DNA from 4 places in the Lentibacillus daqui genome. Region 3 is predicted to be linked to each of the others. Evidence: riboswitches for the same ligand, from Rfam matches in the RefSeq annotation. Region 3 holds a riboswitch; each other region holds the start of a gene.
The links. A riboswitch is a leader RNA that binds a small molecule or an ion and turns the genes downstream of it on or off. The one in region 3 is predicted to bind S-adenosylmethionine.
Positions count from the first base shown of each region.

Region 1: linked by a shared signal. The riboswitch ahead of O2S85_RS13440 (homocysteine S-methyltransferase family protein) and the one ahead of O2S85_RS17820 (O-acetylhomoserine aminocarboxypropyltransferase/cysteine synthase family protein) in region 3 are both predicted to bind S-adenosylmethionine.
Region 2: linked by a shared signal. The riboswitch ahead of O2S85_RS06545 (methionine ABC transporter ATP-binding protein) and the one ahead of O2S85_RS17820 (O-acetylhomoserine aminocarboxypropyltransferase/cysteine synthase family protein) in region 3 are both predicted to bind S-adenosylmethionine.
Region 4: linked by a shared signal. The riboswitch ahead of O2S85_RS04955 (phosphoadenylyl-sulfate reductase) and the one ahead of O2S85_RS17820 (O-acetylhomoserine aminocarboxypropyltransferase/cysteine synthase family protein) in region 3 are both predicted to bind S-adenosylmethionine.

Region 1 is NZ_CP114176.1:2,652,037-2,657,112, reverse strand. Features, by position in the region: gene proB (glutamate 5-kinase) at 1-981, shown strand, start outside; gene O2S85_RS13445 (glutamate-5-semialdehyde dehydrogenase) at 978-2,225, shown strand; gene O2S85_RS13440 (homocysteine S-methyltransferase family protein) at 2,323-3,375, opposite strand; SAM riboswitch class I at 3,477-3,574, opposite strand; gene cysK (cysteine synthase A) at 3,817-4,731, opposite strand.
Region 2 is NZ_CP114176.1:1,292,297-1,297,372, forward strand. Features, by position in the region: gene O2S85_RS06520 (acyl-CoA dehydrogenase FadE) at 1-1,178, shown strand, start outside; gene O2S85_RS06525 (arsenate reductase family protein) at 1,483-1,839, shown strand; gene gcvH (glycine cleavage system protein GcvH) at 2,036-2,419, shown strand; gene O2S85_RS06535 (toprim domain-containing protein) at 2,554-2,907, shown strand; gene O2S85_RS06540 (thioredoxin family protein) at 2,918-3,232, shown strand; SAM riboswitch class I at 3,447-3,555, shown strand; gene O2S85_RS06545 (methionine ABC transporter ATP-binding protein) at 3,707-4,738, shown strand; gene O2S85_RS06550 (methionine ABC transporter permease) at 4,728-5,076, shown strand, end outside.
Region 3 is NZ_CP114176.1:3,573,457-3,578,532, forward strand. Features, by position in the region: gene megL (methionine gamma-lyase) at 1-686, opposite strand, end outside; SAM riboswitch class I at 1,076-1,192, shown strand; gene O2S85_RS17820 (O-acetylhomoserine aminocarboxypropyltransferase/cysteine synthase family protein) at 1,366-3,075, shown strand; gene O2S85_RS17825 (GDSL-type esterase/lipase family protein) at 3,405-4,334, shown strand; gene O2S85_RS17830 (YpmS family protein) at 4,390-5,013, shown strand.
Region 4 is NZ_CP114176.1:945,442-950,517, reverse strand. Features, by position in the region: gene O2S85_RS04960 (assimilatory sulfite reductase (NADPH) flavoprotein subunit) at 1-1,415, opposite strand, end outside; gene O2S85_RS04955 (phosphoadenylyl-sulfate reductase) at 1,515-2,249, opposite strand; SAM riboswitch class I at 2,356-2,457, opposite strand; gene O2S85_RS04950 (IclR family transcriptional regulator) at 2,622-3,383, opposite strand; gene O2S85_RS04945 (CaiB/BaiF CoA transferase family protein) at 3,489-4,676, opposite strand; gene O2S85_RS04940 (acyl-CoA dehydrogenase family protein) at 4,818-5,076, opposite strand, start outside.

The DNA.
Region 1 (5,076 bases), 920 kb from region 3:
GAGGTAATACTTGTCTCATCCGGAGCAATCGCGGCAGGTTTTTCCGGATTGGGTTATCTCACAAGACCAGTGACGATCAAAGGGAAACAAGCGGCAGCAGCAGTTGGGCAAAGTCTGTTAATCCAATCCTATATGGAAAGATTTGCTCACTATCACCTGACACCGGCACAAATTTTACTAACCCGCAGTGATTTCTCCAGCCGGGAGCGTTACAGGAATGCCTTCGCAACGATGGAAGAACTGTTGGAGCGAGGGATGGTACCAATTATTAATGAGAATGACTCGGTATCGGCAGAAGAATTGACCTTTGGTGATAATGATATGTTATCCGCACTTGTCAGTGGCTTTGTACATGCTGATCAGTTAATGATTTTGACCGATATTAACGGGCTTTATGATGCCAATCCAAACACCAATTTCCAAGCGAAACGCGTTGATATGCTGGATACGATTACTGAGGGTATGTTAGCCAATGCCGGTGAAGCAGGATCCAACGTGGGGACGGGTGGAATGAGATCCAAACTGCTAGCAGCGAAAACAGCAACTTCACTCGGTGTCCCCGTGTTTATTGGCCGGGGAGCAGGCAAAAACAAACTGCTGGAAGTGTTAGATGGAAATGGGGATGGCACCTATGTTACCAGTCATTCCGTAAGATCGATCAACACAAGAAAACAATGGATTGCCTTGCACTCGGAAGCAGTGGGAAACATTTACGTTGACCAGGGAGCCGAAGAAGCGATTCTCTTTCACGGAAAAAGTTTATTGCCTGCTGGAGTCTTCAAGTTGAGCGGATCGTTTCAAAAAGGAAATGTGGTAGAGGTCTATGGTTCCAGAGGTTTGCTCGGAAAAGGCGAGGTAAACTGTTCATCCGAAGAACTGCAACAAGTCATTGAAGGAAAGACATCCATTGTGCCATTTGTCGAGGTGATTCATCGTGATGGCTGGGTCAAGACACCAAAAATAGGGGAGGGGATTTTGTGAATGAGGTTAGGCAAAAAGGGCAATCTGCCAAAAAAGCAAGTTTTGCATTGACAGGTACAACGACTGAAGAACGGAATCAAGCGTTGGAATTAATTGCCGATCAGCTTTTGGGTGAAAAGTCGGTCATCCTGGTGGAAAATGAACGAGATATTGAACAAGGGAAAGAAAAAGGGTTGTCTGATGCCATTCTTGATCGAATCATGCTAAATGAAGCCAGAGTAAACGATATGGCACAGGCCATCCGGCAATTAGTGTTACAAAAAGATCCGCTTGGAGAAACGCTGGAGATCATTGAAAAAGAAAACGGTCTGCAACTGCAAAAGAAATCCGTTCCGATCGGTGTCGTCGGGATGATTTATGAAGCAAGACCAAATGTAACGGTCGATGCCGCAACCCTGGCGTTAAAAACCGGAAATGCTGTCATTCTAAGAGGAAGTTCTTCCGCTAAATTTTCCAATCAGGCACTTGTTGCAGTCATTCGCCATGCGCTTGCCAACAGTGCTTTGCCCGTTGATGCGGTACAGTTAATTGAGGACACAAGCAGGGAAACAGCCAAAGAATTGTTCCATTTAAATGATTACCTGGATGTGCTAATCCCTCGCGGCGGTAAGAATTTAATTGATACCGTTGTACGTGAATCCACTGTACCAGTCATCGAAACTGGTGCTGGTAACTGTCATATTTATATTGACGAAGCAGCTGACCCTAAGATGGCTGAAGCGATTGTCTTAAATGCCAAGCTACAACGCCCATCCGTTTGTAACGCGATTGAATCACTAATCATTCATGAAAAGTGGCTGAAGCAAAACGGTGTAAGCCTGTTAGAAAAGCTGGCTGAAAATGGTGTGGAGATCCATGGGGATGAAGCGGTATGTGCAGCCTTTTCCCAAGCAAAACCGGCAACTGAAGAAGACTGGTATACGGAATATCTTGGCCTTTGTATCAGTGTGAACCAGGTTGACTCATGTACAGCAGCGATTGAGCATATTAATCATTATGGCACGAAACATTCGGAGGCGATCATTACGGAAGATAACGAGCATGCCAAGCAATTTTTACAGCTGGTTGATGCAGCTGCTGTTTATCATAATGCCTCGACCAGATTTACCGATGGTGCTGAATTTGGCTATGGAGCGGAGATCGGTATTAGCACACAAAAGCTGCATGCGCGTGGACCAATGGGATTGCGTGCATTGACATCAAGTAAATTTTATATTTATGGGAATGGACAGGTGCGAAAATAAAATAACTACCATTACCACGCATATTAAATGATGAAATAGGGTCAGCCCGTCCTCACCAATCGGGGAGGGGCTGACCTTTCACATTTTTCAGTTTTCGTTAAGCTTTTAACCGATAATCCAAATTATGCTTCTTCAATGTCTCATCATTCCCAAATAAAAAGTGTTTTTCCATATTAGGGGAGTACTTGGAATTAACGGTTTCCACGCCAGCTGCCTCCGCTACTGCCCGCAACATGGCAGGAGAAGCTCCACAGCATAAACCAATATAATTGATGCCGATGCTTTTTGCCTCTTTGGCCCATTCCGCCAGTTCATATCGATTATGATAGAGCGGGTCAAGTGCTGTTGGGAAAGTTGTTTCTAATGGTAAGTGGCAACTGCACCCACCATCTGGCAAGTTAAAGAAGGTCGGATGTTCATCAGTCGTCCGGTATGGGATTGGTAGTCCTCCAACATATCCATCAACGTTATGACGGATGTTGGCAAGGTATGGCTGCATCGTATTTGGTCCACGGAAACAATTCATCCCAACGACGAGTGCACCTTTTTCGGAAAGAAGTTTGCAGGCCTCTTCCACCGTGTAGCCATCCCGCAAGATATTTTCGCCCATTAATCCAAAGGTGATAACAGCCGGTAAGCCCTGTTTAGTGATTTCTTCCAATGCAATCAGTGCTTCCTCGTAATAATAAAATGTTTCACCATTAATGAAGTCAACTCCTTCTTGTTTGCACCAAGTTACCATTTCCGCAAACATGCTGCGGACTAGTTCCTTTGACTCGGGATTTTTCGGGTCAAAGATATTCGTGTTGGAAATATTTCCGGCGACAAGCGCCTCTTCAACCGGATGTTCCTTGGCGACCTCTTTTGCCAGACGGATAGCACTCCGGTTTAATGGCTCCAACAAATCTTCTTTACCTATAATGCGCATTTTCTCACGGTGGGCATTATATGTAAAAGCCAGTACCACATCTGATCCCGCATTCATAAAATCGCGGTAAGCTTGTTTTAATGCCTCTGGATTATCCAGTGCGACTTCTGGAACGAACGAGCCCGCCTGCAGATATCCCCTGCGCTCCAGTTCAAATAAATATCCTTCCCCGGCAATAACCGTACCTTCTTTTAACCGTTGTTCCAAACTACGCTTCGTCATTTTGTTTTCCTCCCTGTATACTTGGATTTTAAATTATATGGTAGCAAAAAGCCTCTTCTTACTGTCGATAAGAAGAGGCTTGGCACCGTGTGTTTAAGCATTTCTTATCTTCAAGCATTACGCTTCTGGAATTAGCACAGTACATACGCCTGTTGCTGAGGTTTCCCAGGGCCAGTCCCTCCACCTCTCTGGATAAGAATAAATTCAAATATTTATTCAATTATTAATACATACTATACGGGCAACTTAATCAAATGTCAAGCGAAAATGGGACACGAGGACAGGTTCGACGCCCACCATAAATTGGAAAACCGCCTATTCGTCGATAAAATCGCAAAAACCGCTGATAAATGTAGTTGAATTGTTGATAAACGATAAAAAAATCGCCGATAAACATTTGCTCTCCCTTTGGCTTGGACAGAAGAACGCCCCTATTCCTAATTAAATCAAGTCCATGCTCAGGTAACGTTCACCGCTGTCAGGCGCCATGGATAGTACTTTTTTTCCATTGCCTAATCGTTTGGCAACTTCAATGGCTGCATACACCGCAGCAGATCCGGACAGACCGATAAAAATCCCTTCCTGTTGCGGTAATTGACGGTACATGTTAACGGCATCTTCGTCCTCGATTTGCATAATTTCGTCATAGATGTCGGTGTTTAAGATATTCGGCACAAATCCGGGGCTTGTGCCAACCAGTTTATGTTTGCCTGGTTTGCCACCCGACAGGACAGGGGATCCCTTAGGTTCTGCAACAGTGATTGTCAGCCCGGGAATTTTTTCTTTCAAAACTTCCCCGGTACCGGTAATTGTTCCACCGGTTCCTGCTGTACAAACAAATGCATCGAGTTTGCCATTCATTTGTTCGTAAATTTCCAGCGCTGTAGTTGTCCGGTGAATATCGGCGTTTGCTTCATTTTCAAATTGCTGTGGAATAAAGCTTCCCGGAATTTCCTTTTGTAGTTCCAGAGCCTTTTTAATGCAACCGGGCATCTTTTCTTCGCTAGGGGTGAGGACTACCTCGGCTCCGTACGCTTTCAAGATATTTTTTCGCTCTGCGGTACTGTTATCCGGCATAACCATAATGGCCTTATATCCTTTTGCCGCGGCATTCATGGCCAGGCCGATTCCCGTGTTGCCACTGGTTGGTTCAATAATGGTTGCTCCAGGCTTCAGGGTACCTTTATCCTCCGCAACTTTAATCATATTATACGCTGCCCGGTCCTTAACGCTTTTACTTGGGTTAAACTGTTCCAATTTCACGTAGACATCTGCTGCATCCTCAGGAACAATTTTATTTAATTTCACAACGGGTGTATCCCCAATTAATTGTGTCATATCCTGTGCGATTTTCATTCATAAGTCACTCCCTTATCCATAAATTTTTGTTGGCATGTAACTGCTGAGTGGTTCATCCACCAGTAGTACCGAGTCATCAAAGCTAGAATTAGTATGGTTGAAATTCAAGCTAGTTACACAATGTGCTAAGAAGAAGAACTTTTCGGGATCACTGAAAAAATACGCTTTACATTGATCGAACCAAATGCAAAGTTGATCGAGAACACATGAAAGTTGATCGACCTGGGTGCGAAGTTGATCGATAGCGCATGAAAGTTGATCGACCTGGGTGTGAAGTTGATCGACCCAGATGCAAAGTTGATCGAGAGCATATAAAACTCGATCGAGCCAGGTGCACACTCG
Region 2 (5,076 bases), 1.5 Mb from region 3:
ATTTCACGGCCTTTATCGTTGAACGCGAATTTCCCGGCGTTTCTACTGGAAATGAAGAAAATAAAATGGGAATTAAAAGTTCATCCACACGTACATTAATTTTGGAAGATGCAGAGGTACCTGTTGAGAACTTATTAGGCGAAAAAGGCAAAGGACACAAAATTGCTTTCAATATTTTGAATGTAGGACGTTATAAATTAGCTATCGGGGCTGTCGGTAGTTCAAAACGCGGAATTGAAGTAGCAACGAAATATGTGAACGAGCGTAAACAGTTTGGCCAGTCAATTTCCGACTTTAACTTAACGCGGGAAAAGTTGGCAACCATGGCAGCGAGAACTTATGCCAATGAAAGTGCCGTTTATCGTACAGTGGGTCTGTTTGAACAACGCATGGGTTCACTAACGGATGAACAATTAAAAGATGGTAAAGAAATAGCAAAAGCAATAGCGGAATATCAAATCGAGTGTTCCCTGAACAAATTTTCGGCCTCGGAATGTCTTGATTATGTAGCTGATGAAGCCGTACAGCTCCACGGAGGGTATGGTTTCATGGAGGAATATGAAGTCGCAGGTATGTATCGTGATTCGCGAATTAACCGTATTTTTGAAGGGACCAATGAAATCAACCGCCTTCTCGTGCCAGGAACATTGCTGAAAAAAGCGATGAAGGGTGAATTGCCATTACTGCAAAAAGCGAAAAGTTTGCAGGAAGAACTCATGATGATGATGCCGGAAGAGATTGGGGATAAAACACTGGAACAGGAAAAACACCTTTTGAAAAACGCCAAGAAAATTATTTTGCTTGGTGCCGGTCTGGCAGCGCAAAAGTATGCAAAAAAATTGGAAAACGAGCAGGAAATCCTCGTGAATCTGGCTGATATGGTTAATGAAGTGTACAACATGGAGGCAGCTATTCTACGTACAGAAAAAGCGATCAACAAATCAGGAGAAGAACAAAACAAACAAAAACTGCTTTATACGCAAGTCTATGTTCAGGAGGCATTTAATCGGATTGAAGCAGATGCCAAAGAAACATTAATTGCTGTTGAAGAAGGCGATACATTACGAATGATGCTGTCATCGTTACGTAAATTAACGCGCCACACACCAACCAATGTAATTGCCAAGAAGCGTGAAATTGCTAAAGGTATTATTGAAGAAGAAAAATATTTTGTATAAAGTAGTGTTCGTTAAATGAATTCGGGTATAGCTGTTCCCGCCGAGAAGAGAATTTGGGGGGGACTGTTTTTTCGGAATTCTGGCAGTATTTTTGTCGAAATCTCCCTATGATGATCCACCAAATGAGTTTTTTAACTGAAGAAGGATAAAATGTGAAAACCCTCCTGCTGTAATCTGTAGCAGGAGGGTTTCAAATGGTTATATATTTAACGGTAATATCCAGTAATTGCGCTTTCTTCGACTATGTACATCTAATTTTGTTATAATATATGCAATCAAAAAAGGGTGCAAAGGAGTGGTTCACATGGCATTGACATTCTACTGGTATCCAAAATGCGGTACCTGTAAAAAAGCGAAAAATTGGCTGGATGAACACAATATAGATTATACAAGTATACATATTGTGGACAACCCGCCATCACAGGAAGAATTGATGCAATTGATCGAGAAAAGCGGGTTGCCTGCAAAGAAGTTTTTCAATACGAGTGGCAAGAAGTATCGGGAAGGAAATTTCAAGGAAAAAATTAAGGATGCAAGCACCGAAGAAATGGCAGAAATGCTCGCATCCGATGGCATGTTGATCAAACGGCCGATCGTCACGGATGGACAGAATGTAACGGTTGGATTTAAGGAAGAAACTTTTCAGGAAAATTGGTTGTAAAATTAAAGTGAAATACTAGAAATAAACGAGAATACCTAGTATAGTAATATTGCAATGAATAAAGAGGATGTTCAAAAAGTCCGGTAAAAATGACCTCAGACTACTGTTGACGTTACAACAGGACGCCCTAAGACCTTAGCTGATCTTGGTCCTTTTTATACTCCTTTTTGAACGCACTTTAACGGAGGGATTTTCAATGAGCTTACCAGAAGAATTATTATATTCAGAAGAACATGAGTGGGTAAAAAAAGAAGACGATAAAGTCAGAATCGGAATTACAGATTTTGCCCAAGATGAATTAGGCGACATTGTTTTTGTTGAATTACCAGAAGTTGGTGACGACATCGAAGCAGATGAGCCTTTCGGAAGTGTGGAATCGGTAAAAACTGTTTCAGAATTGTATGCGCCAATTAGTGGTAAAGTTGTTGAAGTAAATGATGATTTAGAGGACAACCCTGAATTTGTGAACGAATCACCATATGAAAAGGCGTGGATGATTGTCGTTGAACCATCGGATGAATCAGAAATGGATGACCTGCTGTCGGCTAAACAATACGAAGAAGTAACGCAGGAAGACTAATTTCCACAAATGAATAGTACATGTCAGAAGGCTGGCTTGCACCGAAAAAGAAGGTGTATAGTCAGCCTTATTCACATCATAAGATGGTAATAGGGAAGCTTTTTGCTTGAATTGGTAAGGAGTGCTATGGGATCATGACAAATGAATCGGATAAGGTGATTATTGTTGAAGGGTTAACCGATAAAAAGCAAATCAAAAAAGTCATCACAGAGGACCTGGAAATTGTTTGTACGAATGGAACGCTGGGTGTGGAACGGTTTGATGAACTATTATATGCGTACGATTTGGATAATAAAGACGTATTTATTTTAGTTGATGAGGATGATTCAGGGATCAAGTTACGCAAACAATTGGCCCGGGAACTTCCGCATGCCAATCACTTATATGTCAGTAGTGAGTACCGGGAAGTAGCAACAACGCCCGAGCAGGTACTTGCGACAATTTTGGTTAGCAAAAGCATTGAGGTTAATCCGATATTTTTAATTTAGGGTGATCGTATTGCAGCAATTTACAGAAGAAGCAAAAGCAAAAGAGAGTTATTTTCTATATATTTTCACCCCGTTGTGTGGTACGTGTAAACTGGCCAGGACGATGCTGGATAAGATCGAGTCTGTACATCAGGAAAATATTTTTTACGAAATGAACGCCTCAATAAATCCGGAGTTTATGCAGGAATACAAGATCGAAAGTGTTCCGTGTTTGTTCATCAAACAAGATGGAAAAATCAAGGAGCGAGTTTATGCATTCCGCTCCATTGCCAATATTTATCACTATTTGCTTGAATATAAACCGGAATTGTTTGCGACATCATAATTCAACGAGGCTCTGGCAAACAAGTGGATCCAGCATGGACAAAGGGTATAAGGACAGGGTATCCATATTCTTATATTGCCTTTTGCAGGCGGTTGATCTACCAACCAATTGATGTAGGATAATTGGGAATTAGCGAACTATTGAACTTCATATTGACACTAGTGATTTGCAATGCTAATATTTAATTTATTATTAACAGCAATATATGATAAATCTCTTATCTTGAGCGGTGGAGGGACTGGCCCTGTGAACCCGCGGCAACCTTCAGGCAATTCGTTTGAAAGGTGCCAATTCCTGCAGAGTAGTACTTTGACAGATGAGGGAACTTAGAAGACATTAAAAACGTCTTTCTGTTCCCCGCAGAAAGACGTTTTTCCGTTATGTGGGGCATAATATAATCATGAAAATACAGATGATTTAAGTTTGTTTCCTGTATGGTTTGCCCTGGAAGGATTTTAAAAGGAGGACTATTTCTTGATTTCGATTGAAGGGTTGAGCAAAATTTTCTCATCATCCAATAATGAGCAAATCACTGCTGTGAATGAATTAACGTTAGATATACAAGAAGGCGAGATATTCGGGGTGATCGGATATAGCGGGGCGGGAAAGAGTACGTTTGTCAGGCTGCTGAATCGGCTGGAGGAACCGACGAGCGGACGGATTGTTATCCATGACCACGATATTACCGAGATGAATGCGAAACAGCTTCGGGTTGCCAGACAAGAAATCGGTATGATCTTTCAACATTTTAATCTGCTTTGGTCACGGACGGTCAAAGACAATATCGCATTTCCGCTGGAGATTGCAGGTGTTCCAAAGGACAAGCGTGACAAGCGGGTGAAGGAATTAATCAATCTTGTTGGTCTTACGGAACGCGAGAATGCTTACCCATCCCAGTTAAGTGGTGGACAAAAACAGCGGGTGGGAATTGCCAGAGCGCTTGCAAATAACCCGAAAGTATTATTATGTGACGAAGCAACTTCGGCGTTGGATCCGGAAACAACCGATTCCATTTTGGACCTGTTGGTGGATATTAATAAACAGCTGGGATTAACGATTATCTTAATCACCCATGAAATGCACGTCATTCGCAAAATTTGTAACCAGGTCGCTGTCATGGAAAAAGGAAAAATTGTGGAGCAAGGCGATGTGTTGGACATATTTTTGCGGCCGCAACAGCAGGTAACGAAGCGTTTTGTTGAACAGGTGATGGGGACAGCAGATGAAAATGAAGGTGTAACAGATCTGATTAACACATATGAGCATGGTAAAATTGTTCGTCTGCATTTTATTGGGGAAACTGCCAATCAGGCACTCATCAGCAAGGTGGCCAAGGAGTTTTCCATCGACGTAAATATCCTGCAGGGAAAAATTACGCAGACACAGGCAGGAGCCTATGGAACATTGTTTGTTCAGATGATCGGCGAAACGTCTGAATTGAACAAGGCGCTCCGGTTTATTCAGGATACCTCGGTAGAAGTGGAGGTGTTCCGTGATGCTGACTGATTTATTTCCTAATTTGAATATGGAAGATTTTTGGGATGCGACCTATGAAACATTTTATATGACCTTATTGGGACTTCTTGGTACATTTATTCTGGGAATTTTACTAGGGTTGCTCTTATACCTGACAGCTAAAGATGGGATATGGCAGAATAAATTTATTAACCTAATTGTTGCTGCTGCTGTCAATATCTTTCGTGCGATCCCATTTATTATTTTGATCTTTTTGTTATTCCCATTTACCGATTTTTTACTAGGAACGATTCGCGGCCCCAATGCTGCATTGCCTGCCTTAATTATCGGGTCGGCACCGTTTTATGGCCGATTAGTTGAGATTGCTC
Region 3 (5,076 bases):
AAAAAGTCTTTGGATCCAACAACAAGACCAGCTATAACGTCCCCATGACCACCGATATATTTAGTAGCACTGTGAACAACAATATCACATCCCAAATCAAGCGGGCGCTGTATATATGGCGAACAAAACGTATTATCAACGACAACCGGGATCGCAAATTCCTTGGCTACTTTTGCAACCATTGCCAGGTCAATCAACTTCATGGTTGGATTAATCGGCGTTTCCACATAAATACAGGCCGTTTCCGGTTTGATACATTTTCGCAACTCATCAGCGGAATTCATGTTGGAAAGGCTATGGGTTATCGCGTATTTTTCCTCCATCATGCTTAACAGGTCAAATGTACACCCATACAGCCCGGATGAACAGACAATATGATCATTAGCCTTGGTTAATGCAATCAAAACTGCCGATACAGCAGCCATCCCGGAGCCAAATGCCAGCCCCCGCTCCCCATGTTCTAACGCGGCCATTCGTTCTTCCAATGCCGTTACAGTCGGATTGCCAATTCGTGAATAAATATAGCCCTCCTCATCCCCGGAGAATCGGCGTTCCCCTTGTTCAGCAGTTGCAAATGTAAAAGTTGATGTTTGAAATAATGGTGGTGTTAAACTTCCCAACATATCTTTTGCATCATAACCATCATGTATGACAGATGTTTCCAAATGTTTAAATCGCTTAGCCATATTCCTCTCCCCTTTATGCGCTTTCTTTCTTTACATCCATGATATCGGAAAATACCAATATTCGAAAGTGTTTTCTGAATTATTGACACACTTTTTTCGCTAAACTGAATCCCCTCCTTGTTAAGATTTTAGAGGAGCTGCAAGCAGGACGGGAGGGGCTCGCCTAGTCGGGAGAGAATGCACCGAGGACGGGACAGAGACTCGCGAAGTCGGTAGAGTACGCTCCGGGACGGGAGAGGGACCCGCTAAGTCGGGACAAAGACTCGGGACAAAGACAGCAAAGCGATTTCGCTAATGAGCCATGATAATTCCCAAAATAACAGTTGACAGATGACACTACTCAGGTTTATACTTTTTATTAAATTAAATTTTTCAAAACCTTTTTATATCTCTTATCAAGAGCGGTGGAGGGATTAGGCCCTGCGAAACCCGGCAACCATCAGGCTAAAAAGCAGTCATGAAAGGTGCTACATCCTACAGGTCCTTGTCGATCTGGAAGATAAGAGGAGGAACGTTCTTATCCGCCCTCTTCTTAAGGAAGGGCGTTTTTTCGTATCCCCCCACGTCAATTACAACGCTCGATCAAAGTCATTGCTATACTGTGATACAAGCAATCCTTACAGAATTAAAGCATTGGCTGAAATAATCAGTCACCCAACTACCTTAGGAGGAATCATTGATGTCAAACTTTCATTCGCACGATTTAGAAACATTGTTGCTTCATGCAGGGCAGGAACCAGATCCAACAACAGGATCTCGCAGTGTTCCGATCTACCAGACGACTTCCTACGTATTTAACGATACGGAACATGCGCAAAACTTATTTGCATTAGCTGAACCAGGCAATATCTACACACGACTTGGCAATCCAACGTGTGCTGTTTTTGAAGAACGAGTCGCCCAGTTGGAAGATGGATCAGCAGCAGTTGCCACCTCATCCGGCATGGCAGCAATTACATTAGCTATTCTGAATCTGGCTGGTGCCGGTGACGAAATTATTGCCGACAGCAACTTGTACGGCGGAACCTATAATTTGTTTTCCACCACTTTGCCCCGTTATGGAATTAAGGTGAAATTTGTTGACGGGACAGACCTTGATGCCATTCGTTCCGCGATAACAACAAAAACGAAAGCAATTTATGGAGAAATTATTACCAATCCGAGTCTGAATGTGCTTGATGTGGAGGAAATTGCCAGCATCGCCCACGAACATCATATCCCGTTAATTGTGGACAACACGTTTGCTACCCCGTATTGCGCAAAGCCCTTAACATGGGGAGCCGACATTGTGATCCATTCTGCTACCAAATGGATCGGTGGCCACGGAAATTCCATTGGTGGTGTTGTTGTCGATGGTGGACGATTTAATTGGGACAACGAAAAATTCCCCGGGTTTACCGAACCGGATGAGAGCTATCACGGCCTCCGCTATGCAGACTTGGCACCGGCTGCCTTCGCAACAAAATTACGGGCGCAATTACTGAGGGATATCGGAGCATGCCTAAGTCCCATTAATGCCTTTTTGCTATTGCAAGGACTGGAAACCTTACATTTGCGTGTCGAACGTCATAATCAAAATGCGCTAGAAGTCGCCGCATACCTCAAGGCGCATCCAGCTGTGGAATGGGTCAACTATCCTGGATTGGAAAACCACCCTTCCCATTCATTGGCTCAAAAATATTTGCAACACGGTTTTGGTTCCATCATCACGTTCGGTATTCAAGGTGGCAGGCAAGCAGGAAGGAAATTGATTGACAATATTTCGATCTGGTCACATGTCGCGAATGTCGGGGATGCGAAATCACTGATTATTCATCCTGCATCCACAACCCATCAGCAATTAAGTGCGGAAGACTTGGAAAAAAGCGGTGTATCCGAAGAACTTGTCCGCCTTGCTATCGGGGTCGAAAATGTGGATGATATTTTAATTGATTTGGATCAGGCTATTGCCAAAGCTACCGATACAAAGCCAACTATCCAATCTTCCGGGAATGATGCCATTAAATGGCTGCTTTCATCCCCTTTTTCCCGTGAAGCTGGTGCGATAAGACAAAAAGTAATCGCAGTAATTGGCCAAGATCATAGCAAACAGGAATTACAGCAATTACAACAGTATGGATTCCAAATCGTCGAAGTAAATGAACAGACCCAAGCGCCGGATACAATTGATGCAGCTTGGTTGAAAAAAGGACCTGTCCCCGCCAGCACGCTGGAACAGTTTATTAATGCACAAGGAAAGATCCTGTGGATAGAACAACCGGATGAAACCGATCCAACACTGGAACATGCAAAAGCTTGCGGAATTACGGTTATCACCGGATTAAACCCCAATGAAACATTTATACGTTTGCGCAACAACACATCCGAACAACTGACTGTTGAGGTATAACAATTTTTTAAGGTTTTGGAGGCTGACCCTATATGGGTACGGCCTTCTTTTTTTACATCATTTTCGCGACAAAACATGTATGCTATAATCATAATCACAACTTGCAAGAAATAATGGCTTCTGTGTGTGTTCCACTAGATATGGATGATTTTAGCAGGAGTCCCCCTGTCTTATTATTACAATTTTATAACATGCCAAATCAATGATAAAAACATGATATACTAGCCAAGATAAACGGGTAAACATATACTATTATGCACCCTTTTCGCATTTGTTCTGATTCATTTCATTTCTTGCATACAGTATAATAGAACTATTTTCGTATTGGTGTGATAAATTTGAGGAAGTTTGCAGTTATTTTTGTTATTTTACTTGTCATTATCGGTGCAGGAGGCTTTTTTATTTATTATAGTCAAGCTCACCAAGTGGAAAAAACGATTCAAGATGTCCAGGACCACTCTTCTGAGCAACAGACAGCCGATAAAAAACAAGAAAAACATGATTCCAAGCAGGATCAAAAAGAAAAATCGGAACAAGACACAAAAAAAGAAGATGATAAAACCAGTATCAAGGCGTTTCTGGAAGACACCGTACAAAACACGATCAATTATTTCACCAATAACGAAGTCCACGTTGTATCTATTGGGGACTCATTAACCGAGGGAGTTGGCGATACGACAGATGGTGGTGGATATGTCGGTATCCTGGATAATACGATTAACCAAAAGAAACATGTGGCGGAATTCGATAACTACGGTAAACGGGGAAACCGGTCAGATCAGCTACTAAAACGCCTGGATATCCCGGAAATATCCAATTCCATTAAAGATGCGGATATTGTCACGATCACGATTGGTGCAAATGATATCATGAAGATTTTAAAGGAAAATATCACGGACCTGTCATATGCAGATTTCAACGAAGAGCGATTAAATTATGAGCAGCGGTTAATTAAAATTTTTGATAAAATAAATGACCTGAATCCAGATGCAAATATCTATCTGATTGGCTTTTATAATCCATTTGAGCAATACTTTCCAGATATCAAAGAACTTGGTACAATTGTGAAAGATTGGAATACTACTGGAGAAAAAATATCCAGAGAGTATGAAAATGCAACATTTATACCGACAATAGATTTATTCGAGGATTCAGATACCAACTTATTTGCGGATGATAATTTTCATCCCAACACACTTGGTTACAAACGCATTGCGAAACGAGTATTAGAATACCTGCAACCAGAACATGCAACCTAACGATTTGGGAAAGCTAATGAGTACCAATTGATTTTAATAAGCGAGGTGAACTGCTATCACGGAAAGAAGAAATACCGAACAACCTGGAGGGAAATGGAAACGACTATTTTTTGGCTTGCTTATCTTTGACATCGCCATTATTGTCATATTACTGCTATTAATTTTCTGGCCTGTGTCATCAACACCTGCCCCACAATCAGAGGGGAATTATGACCAAAAAAGTTCTGAATTTGTTGTTCGTACCACAAAAGAGAACCTGAATGAATTAGTCAATGCTTATATTGATCAATTATTAAATGATGCAGACCACCATTATAAAGTTTCTCTGGAGAATGATGTTCATTTAATTGGTGAACTGCCAGTATTTTCTTCAACCGTACCACTTTCTGTCCATCTGGAACCAATTGTTCAAGACAATGGGAATGCTGTTTTGAAACTGCGATCCATATCGGTCGGGATGCTGGAATTGCCCAACAAGAAAATAATGGAATACATGAAGCAGTATCTGCCAATGCCAGAGTGGGTAACGATCGATCCAAAAAATGAAGAGGTTTATGTTGCTATCGACAAAATGGATATCAAGAGTAACTTTCAGGTCAGCATTGAACGATTTGATTTGGGAGCAAACGATTTAGCCTTCAAAATCAAAGTCCCTTATGAAACACTGGGAATTGATTAAAGACACTGATCGCCGGGGTCGGGGCTAATCAAGACATTAAATAAGGGATCATCCAATAACAGA
Region 4 (5,076 bases), 1.1 Mb from region 3:
CCAACCATAATCACGGGAACATCTGGATCGGCAGGAAGCTTAAAATTCGGATTATGCTGAATATAAACCGGTAATCGATCACCAGGTTCCAATCGTTCAGCCGTCTGAAGCGAACAGACACCAGCTCGATCGCGATTATGGGCATGATAGCGAACCGTTCCAATCGTTAAGTGAACTTCATCCGGATTTGCTTTATGGCTGCTTGTAATCGAATAAAGTCTTGGTGGTATCTTTCTAAGAATCTGTACAAATTCGCCTGGTGTCAGCTCCCGTGTTGGCGGAAAGTCATTGATCAAATCAAGCAAATCCCTGCCAACAAGATAATCTTTCAACGTTTCCTCCTGCCCTGGTGCAACTAAATCCACCAACTTATCATTTCGGAAAATCTCCGCCGCTTTTTGCATGAGTGGTTTTGTCAGACAGGTAATTTCCAGGTTTTTATGCAATGCATCATAAATCGAACGAATATCACCTTTTTTATTTACCGGTACAGTTTCTTCAGGATCCCAGTTCATCTCGTGGATCAGTTGATTTACCAGAATTGGATCGTTTTCCGGGATGATCCCTACACTATCACCCGGTTCAAAGGAAAAATTAGACCCCTCCAGTGATAATTCCAGATGACGCGTTTCTTTATTTGATCCGCGACCATTCAAATTGAGATTTTCCAAGATTTCTGCCTGAAATGGATTAGTTCTGGAATAGGTTGGCAGATCATGTTCTTGTGTTTGACTCCCCACCTGTTGGGTATGTGCATCGTCCGATTGCGGAACGGCTTTTTTCGCTTCACACACTTTTTCTAATACACCGTTTATCCATTCTTCTGCGGGTTCATCAAAATCAACATCACAATCAACCCGTGGATGAAGTCTTTCCCCACCTAACTCCTCCAACCGTTTATCAAAATCTTTCCCTGTTTGACAGAAAAACTCATAGGACTGATCCCCCAAGGAAAGTACCGAAAAACGCAAATCCTTTAGTTTCGGTGCTTTTCTGCTAAACAAATATTCGTAAAAGGAAACGGCATTATCTGGAGGATCTCCTTCTCCATGCGTGGCTGTCACAATCAGCAAGTCTTGCACATTCTTCAACTTTTTTACTTTAAAGTCATCCAGGGCCGAGCAGGTTACCTTAAAACCCTGCCCCTCTATTTTTTTAGTTAGCTCCTCTGCCAACGTCTGCCCATTACCGGTCTCGGATCCGAATAAAATGGTTACTTCTCTTAAAGCGGGTTGGTCGATATTGGTTGGTGCTTGCTCCTGATTTGGCACCGTCAACCCGTTTTGTACTGTCAGGGAAGCTGCCAAATATCCGCTCAGCCAAACTTTTTGCGTCTCTGTCAAGGTTGGAAGCAGACGTTGCAAAATATCGGTTTGTTCTTGACTAAATGGGCTATTGTTTACTTGTAATTCCAAAACAAATTCACCTCACAATAAACATAATTATATTTATTAAATATATCGCTTTACTAAGGTTTAAAACAAACAGTGTCATTAGCCATTATATCAATAAGGTTACTGTCCGTTACTGCCTGGCAAATGCAATCCACACTCTGTTTTATTAAATCCTTGCCATCTGCCTGCTCTGGGATCATCAGAATCCGTTACTCGTGACGTACAAGGAATACAACCAATGCTTGGATATCCCTGATCATGTAGTTCATTATATGGCAAATCATTGTTTTTGATATACGCCCATACATCATCCCACGTCCAATGAATAAGCGGGCAAATCTTAATTGACTTGAAACGTTGATCCTTATTCACAAAATCAGTATGTTTACGACTTGCCGACTGCTCCCTGCGAAGACCGGAAATCCATGCAGGAGCGCCTTGTAAAACATCTTCCAGTGGTTTTATTTTCCGAATGAAACAACATTGATCCGGATTTCGTGTCCATAAGGCAGAACCATACTCCGCCGCTTGTTCTTCCAACGTTAGCTCTGGCTTTTTTAATTCAATGCGAAGATCGGGATATTTACCTTTTACCTTATCAATCAAATCATAGGTTTCTTGAAAATGAATCCCTGTATCTAAAAAAACAACGCTTGCATCTTGTTTCACCTTTGAAATTAAATCAATTAATACAATCCCCTCAGCACCAAAGCTACAAGCATAAACAACACCATCTCCGTATGAATCGTAAGCCCATTGTAAGATTGGAGATGCCCCTTGTGTCTCGTCAACCGGGTGAAAATCTTTAAAAGGGTCACCAGGAAAATTGTCGTACGTAATCGGGGACTTTTCCATTTATCATCCCTCCATAATAATTTGAGGTGAAAGTCGTGTATATAACCAGCCCCCCTCCAGCTTTGGAAGAAGAAGGGGGCAGAACTTAAATCCTAACCTAGCTCCCTTCTTATCTTTCAGACTATGTCTGCAGGATTTGGCACAGTGTTTCATACAACCTGTTGCCGAAGCTTCACCGGGCCTTTCCCTCCACCTCTCATGATAAGAAAACTTAAAATCAAACTAACTTTATAGGAATTGTATATTATTGAAAAAATGATGTCAATACTTATTTGAAAAATGGGCTTTAGGACACATAAATGTTTCTTTTTCCAATCTCTGTTCTGTAAAAAATAATGGGGCAGGAAATCCGATCCCCTGTCCCATCTATACTTAGTCTTGCTTGTATCCTAAAACATAAGAAATCTTAGCCGCCCCTTCCATCACTTTTTTTGCTACTTTGTACTTTTGCTTTTCATCATAATGATTTAAAGGAATAACACAAGTAATACAACCAATCACCTTTTGTGTCGAATCAAAAATTGGAGCGGCAGTACCTGATGCACCCGCCAATCGCTCACCTAAAGTAATCATATAGCCTTGTTCGCGTATTAGCTTTATTTCATCACAAATTTGTTCCTGTTCATCAATGTCAACCGCCTCTTTTTCAAAAATCCTCTGAATTTCATCATCATCCAAGTGAGCCAATACGACCTTTCCGCTTGCCGCAATATGGATAGATTGCAACACACCGATTTCCAGAACATATTGCAAAGGATTTTGGCTGTGTACGCCCTCAACAAAGGAAATCTTCCTATGCTGTGGATGATATAGTCCTAAATAGACAGATTCAGTAATCGTGGATGAAATTTCCTCCATGAATGTTCTGGCAACCTGTTTGATTTCTACTTGTGACGATATAATGGAAGCCATTCGAACGAGTTCGGGCCCAATGGTGTATTTTCCGGTTTGGGCGGATATACCTAATATGTTTTCATCTCTTAACGTTTTTAGATTACGATGCAAGGAGCTTACCGGTATTTCCAGATAACGTGCCAGTTCGTTTACTCCCCAGTCTGATTTTTCATCGGTAAATGCTCTGATGATTGCAAAAGCTTTGGAAATGACATTTGGATTAAAACGTGAATTCACCATATCGTACTCCCCCCCCATATTAATAAATATTATGGGCTAGAAAAAAGGAACTTTCAACCAAATAGTCGTAGTGAACTGACCTGCATCTACTGGCCTCCTTTACCCCTAAATAGCCCCTTCTTCTTTTAATTGATCTATATCTTCTTTGGAAAGACTCATCTCTTGCTGCAAAAATAGTTCAGTGTGTTCTCCCAAAAGTGGGGGATGTTTTTTAATCGAAATTGGCGTTTTAGAAAAAATGACTGGATTTCGCACTAATTTCACCTTACCCAAAGTAGGGTGTGGTATTTCTTCAACCATTTTTCTTGATTGAACTTGCGGATGTTCAAACACCTCTTTTACATTATTGACCGGACCCGAAGGCACTCCTTTTTCCGAAAGTAGTGTAAACCATTCATTTGCATCTTTCCAAACCATTATTTTTTGTATCTTGTCTGTTAATTCTTCCCGATTTTGAATGCGTTTGGCATTTGTTTTAAATTTAGCCTCTTTACTCCATGAAGGCATGCCAAGTATTTCGGAAAACTTCTGAAACTGCCGATCATTCCCGCAGGCCACCATGAGAGGTTTATCCTTGCATTGAAATACCTGATAGGGAACAATATTGTTATGATTGTTCCCTACTCTTTTGGAAACATTCCCCTTCATTAAATAACTACTCGCGACATTTGCTAGAGAGCTAACTTGCACATCCAATAAAGAAATGTCAATCTGTTGACCTTCACCGGTTAAATCTCTAATCCTTATTGCTGAAAGAATACTAATTACTGTATATAATGAGCTCATAATGTCTACTACTGGCAGCCCGACACGTGTTGCTTCTCCATCTGGTTGACCAGTTACATCCATTAAACCGCCAACCGCCTGCAAAACCGGGTCAAAACCAGGTTCTTTAGCAAAAGGACCTGTTTGACCGTATCCAGTGACTGAGCACATAATTATTTTTGGATTGACCTTTTCCAAAGCAGAATACGCTAATCCTAAACGCTCCATCGTACCTGTTTTAAAATTTTCTATTACCACATCAGCATTTTTGACAAGATCTAAAAAAAGTTTTTTTCCCGACGCCTTTTTTAAATTCAATGTAATCGCTCGCTTATTACGGTTTGCCGATAGATAGTATGTACTTTCATTATCAACAAAAGGCCACCAATCACGAATACTATCGGTACCTCCTGGCGCTTCCACGCGAATCACATCGGCTCCTAGATCACCCAGTATCATCGATCCAGCCGGTCCCGCAAAAACCCTCGACAAATCAAGAACCCTTATATCCTCCAACGCTTGCTTCATTGTAAATTCCTCCTTATCTGATTGGGACAGCATATATCTAATGGAATAGTTCAGTTCGACGTTGTCTCTCCCCCTGTCCCACCACACACTCCATGTAAACGTTTTGGCAACAAAGGAAACATTTCTTGTCCACGTCCGACTCTATTGCAAATCACTCGCTAAATGAAACCGCCGTGGAATTTTATGCCGATTTGCATCCTTAATTCCCAATGCATCTTCCGCGATGAGGATTCGTTGAACATTTGGTGCACCTTCGCCCATGTGCAACATATTCGCATAGTTCATATACTTCATGATCGGATACTCGTCAGTCAAGGCATAACCACCAAAAATTTCATAGGCAGCACGAGTTGCTCGTGTTGTAATCTCGGAAGCAAAATATTTGGAATGTGCACTTTCT